2 regions of the Ancylobacter sp. G4_0304 genome follow, and region 2 is predicted to be linked to the other one. Evidence: predicted binding sites of a transcription regulator. Region 2 holds the regulator's gene; the other holds the start of a gene.

Region 1 (3,723 bases), on a different contig from region 2:
AAGGTGGCGGCGGTTGTGCTCTCGGGTGGCAATGTCGATGCGGCGGTGTTCAACCGCTGCCTCGCCGCCGGCAGGGCCTGAACGTCGGCGTCAGCACGCCGCGGCGAGCGTCGGCAGGCCGGCCTGCCGGGCGGTCTCGATATTGTCGAGAAACTGCTGGGTGCAGGCGCGCCAGCTATAGCCCAGCGCGAACTGACGGGCATCGGCGCGGTCGATGTGCAGCGCCGCCAGCGCCGCCGCGCGCAGGTCGTTGTCGAGCACCCCGACCGGACGATCCGCCGGGGCGGCGCCGATGACGTCGCGCGGGCCGGTGACCGGAAAGGCCGCGACCGGCACGCCGCTCGCCAGCGCTTCCAACAGCACGATGCCGAACGTGTCGGTGAGGCTGGGAAACACGAAGACGTCGGCGCTGGAATAGACCCGCGCCAAGTCCTCGCCCTGCTTCATGCCGAGGAAGCGCGCATCGGGGTGCTTTGCCTCCAGCTCGGCGCGGGCCGGGCCGTCGCCGACCACGACCTTGGTGCCGGGCAGGTCCAGCTCCAGAAAGGCGCTGATGTTCTTCTCGACCGCGACGCGGCCGACATAGAGGAACACCGGGCCGGGAAAATCGAGCGCGGGATCGGCGATCTCCTCCCGCGTGCGCGGGCGGAACAGCGTGGCATCGACGCCGCGCGACCACGGCATGATGTTGCGGAAGCCGCGCGCCGCCAACTCGTCGCGAAGCGTGGGGGTCGAGACCATGATGCCGGCGCCGGCATTGTGGAAGCGCCGCAGCCAAGCATAGGATAGGCGCTCGGGCACAGGTGCGCGGGCCGCGAGATATTCCGGGAAGCGCGTGTGGTAGCTCGTCGTGAAGGTAGCGCCGCGCGACAGGCAGACGCTGCGCGCGCGCAGGCCGATGGGCCCTTCGGTGGCGATGTGCACGAGGTCGGCGCCGATCTCGTCCATGCGTCGGGCCACCATGGAGCGCGTGGCGAGCGCCAGTCGCACCTCCGGGTAGGTCGGCATCGGGATGGTGCGGAAATCGCCCGGCGTCAGGAAGTCGATCTGCGCACCGAGTTCGCGCGCCTCGCGGGCGGTGTGCTGGAGCGAGCGGACGACGCCGTTGACCTGCGGTGTCCAGGCATCGGTCGCGATCAGGATTCGCATCAGGCGGCGGCCTTCGGGCGTTCCAGCAGCAGGGGCGCGCTGGTGCGGGCGCGGGTGAGGCGGGCCCAGTCGATGATCTCGAAGCGTCCATCCTCGTGCTCGACGATGGCGGTGCAGCTTTCCACCCAGTCGCCGCAATTGAGGTAGCGCACGCCAAAATTATCGTGCTGCGCGGCGTGGTGGATATGTCCGCAGATCACGCCGTCGACCTTGTGGCGGCGCGCCTCGGTGGCGACCGCTTCCTCGAACCGGCCGATGAAGTTCACCGCGTTCTTGACCTTGAGCTTGGCCCATTGGCTCAGAGACCAATAGGGAAAGCCGAGTTTGCGGCGGATCCAGTTGAGATGGGTGTTGAGCCCGAGCGCGGCGGTGTAGGCGCCGTCGCCGAGGAAGGCGAGCCAGCGCGCGTGCCGCACCACGACGTCGAACACGTCGCCATGGATGACGAGGAAGCGCTTGCCGTCGGCCGCTTCGTGGATCGCGGTTTCCACCACCTCGATGCCGCCGAAATGGCTGCCGTAATAATCGCGGAGGAATTCATCATGGTTCCCCGGCAGGTAGACGATACGCGTGCCCTTGCGCCCCTTGCGCAGCAGTTTCTGCACCACGTCGTTATGCGCCTGCGGCCAGTACCAGCCCGAGCGCAGGCGCCAGCCGTCCACGATGTCGCCGACCAGATAGAGCGTGTCGGCGTCGTGATAGCGCAGGAAATCCAGCAGCAGGTCCGCCTGGCAGCCCTTGGTGCCGAGATGGACGTCGGACAGGAACAGGCTGCGATAGCGGCGTGCGTCGGGCGCGTCGTTCATCTCGGAGGAGCTCCCCGCCATAGTCGCGAATGGCGTGTCCTCGAAGGGCACGCGTCCGAGTGGGTCCGATGATGGGTTCATGCGTCCCATAAGCCCGACTCGGATCACGCTTTTATGACACGTGCTGCACCGCACGCGTCTCAGAGGAACAGCATCACCAAGCTGGCGGCCACCAGCGCACCCATGGCGCGGTTGACGAGGCGCTGCTGGCGCGGCTCGGAGAAGGCGCGGGCGAGCATCACACCGAAGCCTGCCCACAGCGCTAGCGCCGGCAGAGTGACGATGCCGCACACCACCGCGATCACCACCACCTCGGTGACGAGATCGCCGCCAATGGTGGTGAAGGCCGGCACGATGCTGAGCGCGATGGTCCAGGCCTTGGGGTTCACCCACTGGAACAGCGCGGACTGCAACAGTGTAAACGGCTTCTCCAGCGCGGTCCCGCCCGCCGGGCCGCCGGCATTGGCGATTTTCCAGGCGAGGAACAGCAGATAGGCGGCGCCCGCGAGTTTCAACGCCCAATGCAGGAAGGGCAGGGCGGTGAAGACCGCGCCGAGGCCGAGGCCCACCGCGATCACCATCACCGTGAAGCCGACCGCGACACCCCAGATTTGCGGCAGGGTGCGCCGGAAGCCGAAAGCCGCGCCCGAGCCCGCCGAAATCATGTTGTTCGGCCCCGGCGTGATGGCCCCGGCGATGGCGAACAGGAACAGCGAGACGATCTGCACGGACACGGCACTCTCCGGGGGAATTTTGGTCAGCATTGCTGACATTATTGCCGGCACAGTTACAGCCCCGCCGGCAGGGCCGCAACCCGAAAGGATCGCGCGATTTCCATGCGTCTCCCTTGCCGAGCCCGGAAGCGCGGCGAATACTCCGCGCCAGAATCGCTCCCTCACATCCTTCCAGCCTTCGAGGACCAGACATGAAGCTCGTGCGTTTCGGCGCTCCCGGCAAGGAGAAGCCCGGCCTGATCGATGCGGATGGCATCGTGCGGGACCTCAGCGCCCTTGTGCCGGATATCGGTGGAGAAACGCTGTCGCCGGAGGGGCTTGCGAGGCTCGCCGCGCTGTCGCCCGCATCGCTGCCCGCCGCGCCCGCCGGCGCGCGTCTCGGCCCCTGCGTGGCGCGGCCCGGCCATTTCATCGCGGTCGGGCTGAACTATGCCGACCATGCCGAGGAGGCGGGCATGCCGATCCCGGCCGAGCCGGTGCTGTTCTCCAAGGCGCCGAACTGCATTGTCGGACCCGATGACGACATCATCCAGCCGAAGGGCTCAACGAAGCTCGACTGGGAGGTCGAGCTCGGCATCGTGATCGGCAAGACCGCGCGCTATGTCGAGGAGGCGGAGGCGCCAGCCCACATCGCCGGCTTCTGCCTCGCCAATGACGTCTCGGAGCGCGCCTTCCAGATCGAGCAGGGCGGGCAGTGGATCAAGGGCAAGAGCTGCGAGACCTTCGGCCCGCTCGGCCCGTGGCTGGTGACGCCGGACGAGATTCCGGACGTGCAAAACCTTGCCATGTGGTGCGACGTGAACGGCGAGAAGCGCCAGCGCGGCTCGACCCGCACCATGATCTTCAACGCGAATTTCCTGGTGGCCTATATCAGCCGCTTCATGGTGCTGGATGTCGGCGACGTGATCATCACCGGCACGCCGCCTGGTGTCGGGCTCGGCATGAAGCCGCCGGTCTATCTCAAGCCGGGCGACGTGGTGACGCTCGGCGTCGAGGGGCTAGGCGAGCAGCGCCAGACGGTCGTGGCGTTCCCC
Region 2 (3,723 bases):
CGTGAGGCTGGCGGGCACGGCTACAGCCCGGCTTCCCAGTAAGGCGGATCGCCGAACGCCTCGCGCAGGCAGTCGGCCAGCGCGCGCAGCTTGGCGGTCGGATTGCGGCCCTCCGGGTGCGCGACATAAATGAACTCCGCCTCGGGCTCGGCGCCGATGTCGATGGCCCGCAGCGTGCCGGCCCGGATTTCAGGCCCGGCGATGAACAGCGGCAGCATGGTGACGCCAAGGCCGGCGATTGCCGCGTCGCGCATCACCATGCCGTTGTTGACCTGAAGCCCGATCCTGGCGCGGACCTGCACGAAGCCGGCCTCGGTCGCGAACCGCCAGTCGGCGAGGCCGCGATGGGTGTAGAAAATCCCGCGATGGTGTTCGAGCCCGGCAAGGTCGCCCGGGGTTCCCTCCCGTTCGAGATAATCGGGCGAGGCCACCAGAACGCGGCGGCTGCGGGCGAGGCGCCAGGCGGTGAGCGGGCTGTCGCGCATCGGCCCGTGGCGGATCACGCCGTCGAAGCCCTCAGCCTGCGCGTCGACCACGCGGTCGTCGAGCTCGATGCTCAGCTCGATCTGCGGATGGCGGCGCAGGAAGGGATAGAGCGCGGGGCCGACATGCAGGGCGGTGAGCGTCACCGGCGCGGAGATGCGCAACGGGCCGGCCAGCGTGCCGCGCCGCTCGGCCAGGGCGGCGGCCGCCGCGTCGAGCCCGCGCAGCGACTGCGCGGCCATCTCTAGAAAGGTCGTCCCGTCTTCGGTCAGCGACAGGCTGCGGGTGGACCGATGTACCAGCCTGGCGCCGAGCTGGCGTTCGAGCTGGGCCAGCCGGTCGCTGACCACCGATTTCGACAGGCGCAGCCGGCGCGCGGCCTCGCTGATCGAGCCGGCCTCGGCGATGGCGACGAAAGCGGCGATGCCGTCGATTTTCATCGTTCGGATTTTCCGGACATGATTTCCATTCTCCTCAGGCTAATCCGAACGCGGTGGCCTTGCCATACTCCTGCGTGACACAGGCCCCCGGAAGCCCCGGCGGCGGATCGTTCATTGCAGGAGAAGTCAATGTCCCGTCTTATCAACAAGGTCGCGCTGGTGACCGGCGCCAGCTCCGGCATCGGCCGCGCGACCGCGGTGCTGTTTGCAAAGGAAGGCGCGAAGGTGGTGCTCGGCGCCCGCCGCCAGCCGGAACTCGACGCGGCGGTCGCCGAGATCGTGGCCGCCGGCGGCGAGGCAGTCGCGCTCGCCGGCGACGTGCGCTCGGAAGACTATGCGCAGGCGCTGGTGGCGCTGGCGGCCGAGCGCTATGGCCGGCTCGACATCGCCTTCAACAATGCTGGCACGCTCGGCGAAAAGGGTCCGAGCACGGGCATTTCCGAGGAGGGCTGGGCCGATACGCTGGCGATCAACCTCACCGGCTCGTTCCTCGGCGCCAAGCACCAGATCGCGCAGATGCTGAAGACCGGCGGCGGGTCGGTGATCTTCACCTCGACCTTCGTCGGCTACACAACCGCCTTTCCGGGCCTTGCCGCCTATGCCGCCTCGAAATCCGGCCTGATCGGGCTCACCCAGGCGCTGGCCGCCGAGTTCGGGCCGCAGGGCATCAGGGTCAATGCCGTGCTGCCCGGCGCGGTGGAGACCGAGATGTACAAGGAAGCCAACGGCACGGCCGAAGCGCAGTCCTTCATCACCGGGCTGCACGCGCTGAAGCGCGTGGCAGCCCCGGAGGAACTGGCGCGCTCGGTGCTGTATCTCGCCTCGGACGATGCGTCCTTCGTTTCGGGCACCGCGCATCTGGTCGATGGCGGGCTCTCGATCACACGGACCTGACGGCACTGTCCGCCTGACGACAACGCCCGCGCGTTTGCGGCGCGCGGGCGATCGTCTTGTCGAAGCGCCAGCCCTCAATGGGGCGGGCGAACATTTCGTTGCGGCGCCTGCGCCCTCAATGGGGCGGGCGAACATTTCGTTGCGGCGCCTGCGCCCTTAATGGGCGCGGGCGAACATTTCGTTGAACGAGTAGCCGGAGCCGCGCACGGTGCGGATCGGGTCGGGCTGGCGCGGGCGGTTCAGCGCCTTGCGCAGGCGGCCGACATGCACGTCCACGGTGCGCTCGTCGATATAGACGTCCTGGCCCCACACGCCGTCGAGAAGCTGCTCGCGGGAATAGACCCGGCCGGGCGACTGCATCAGGAACTCCAGCAGCCGGAACTCGGTCGGCCCCAGATGCAGCTCGCGGCCGGAGCGGTGGACCCGCTTGGTCTCGCGGTCGAGCTCGATGTCGCCGGCACGCAGCAGGGTCGAGATGTGGTCCGGCTTGGCGCGGCGCAGCAGGGCGCGCACCCGCGCCACCAGCTCCGGCACCGAGAACGGCTTCACGACATAATCGTCGGCGCCGGTCGCGAGTCCGCGCACGCGCTCGGTCTCCTCGCCGCGGGCGGTGAGCATCAGCACCGGCATGCGCTCGGTCTCCGGCCGGGCGCGCAGGCGCCGGCACAGCTCGATGCCCGACAGGCCCGGCAGCATCCAGTCGAGGATCACGAGGTCCGGCACGCTCTCGCGCAGCCGGGTCTCGGCCTCGTCGCCGCGCGCCACGCTCTCGACGGCGTAGCCTTCGGATTCGAGGTTGTAGCGCAGAAGGAGGGTGAGGGGCTCCTCATCCTCCACGATCAGAATGTTGGTCGGCATGGTCTATCCTCGCCGCACGCCGCGCCTGACGATCAGGACGGGAACGCCACGGAAGTAAGGCTGGACGTGTCCTGCTTGGGCCGCTCCTCGGTGAGCAGCGTGCCGGTCGCGAGGTAATGCACCGTCTCGGCGATGTTGGTCGCGTGGTCGCCGATGCGCTCGATGTTCTTGGCGCAGAACAGCAGGTGGGTGCACAGCGAGATGTTGCGCGGGTCTTCCATCATGTAGGTGAGGAGTTCGCGGAACAGCGAGGTGTAGAGCACGTCGACCTCGCCGTCGCGCTGCCACACCTCGACCGCCTTGGCGTCGTCGCGGCTGGCATAGGCGTCCAGCACGGTCTTGAGCTGCTCGAACACGATGCCCGACATGTGCTCGACCCCGCGCACCAGCTTCTGCGGGTGGAACTCGCCGGTGAGCGCGAGCACGCGCTTGGCGGTGTTCTTGGCGAGGTCGCCGATGCGCTCCAGATCGTTGGCGATGCGCATGGCGGCCACGATCTCGCGCAGGTCGCCGGCCAGCGGCTGGCGGCGGGCGATGGTGAGGATCGCCTTTTCCTCGATCTCGCGCTGCAGGAGGTCGATCGGGCCGTCGAGCACGATGACCTTCTGGGCGAGCTCGGTGTCGCGCTTGACCAGAGCCGCCACGGAATCGGCCACCAGCCGCTCGGCCTGGCCGCCCATTTCCACGACGCGGCGCCCGATTTCCTTCAGATCGGTGTCGAATGACGAAACGATATGTTCGGTCATGGCATGAACCTCTCTCGTCATTCGCTCAGCCGAAGCGGCCGGTGATGTAGTCGCGGGTGCGGGCTTCGCGGGGATTGGTGAAGATCTCGGCCGAGGGGCCGACCTCGATCAATTCGCCCAGATAGAAGAACGAGGTGATGTCGGCGCAGCGCGCGGCCTGCTGCATGTTGTGCGTCACGATGACGATGGTGAATTCCTGCTTCAGCTCGTCGATCAGGTCCTCGATCTTCGAGGTCGAGATCGGGTCGAGCGCCGAGGTCGGCTCGTCGAGCAGGATCACTTCCGGGCGCACCGCGATGGTG

The links. Region 2 encodes PhoB, which activates phosphate uptake and scavenging genes when phosphate is short. Its sites were predicted from a motif close to TGTCATNNANCTGTCAT; they were not measured.
Region 1: a site for PhoB is predicted at 2,059-2,075, ahead of VRZ77_RS06355 (UDP-2,3-diacylglucosamine diphosphatase). Genes of this name have one in related genera too.

The regions. Positions count from the first base shown of each region.
Region 1 is NZ_JAZDRM010000008.1:23,552-27,274, reverse strand. It holds gene VRZ77_RS06365 (threonine ammonia-lyase) at 1-81, shown strand, start outside; gene VRZ77_RS06360 (glycosyltransferase family 4 protein) at 91-1,149, opposite strand; gene VRZ77_RS06355 (UDP-2,3-diacylglucosamine diphosphatase) at 1,149-1,955, opposite strand; gene VRZ77_RS06350 (LysE family translocator) at 2,096-2,689, opposite strand; gene VRZ77_RS06345 (fumarylacetoacetate hydrolase family protein) at 2,881-3,723, shown strand, end outside.
Region 2 is NZ_JAZDRM010000007.1:87,178-90,900, reverse strand. It holds gene VRZ77_RS06015 (polyhydroxyalkanoate depolymerase) at 1-5, shown strand, start outside; gene VRZ77_RS06010 (LysR family transcriptional regulator) at 21-923, opposite strand; gene VRZ77_RS06005 (SDR family oxidoreductase) at 1,053-1,817, shown strand; gene phoB (phosphate regulon transcriptional regulator PhoB) at 1,974-2,675, opposite strand; gene phoU (phosphate signaling complex protein PhoU) at 2,708-3,421, opposite strand; gene pstB (phosphate ABC transporter ATP-binding protein PstB) at 3,447-3,723, opposite strand, start outside.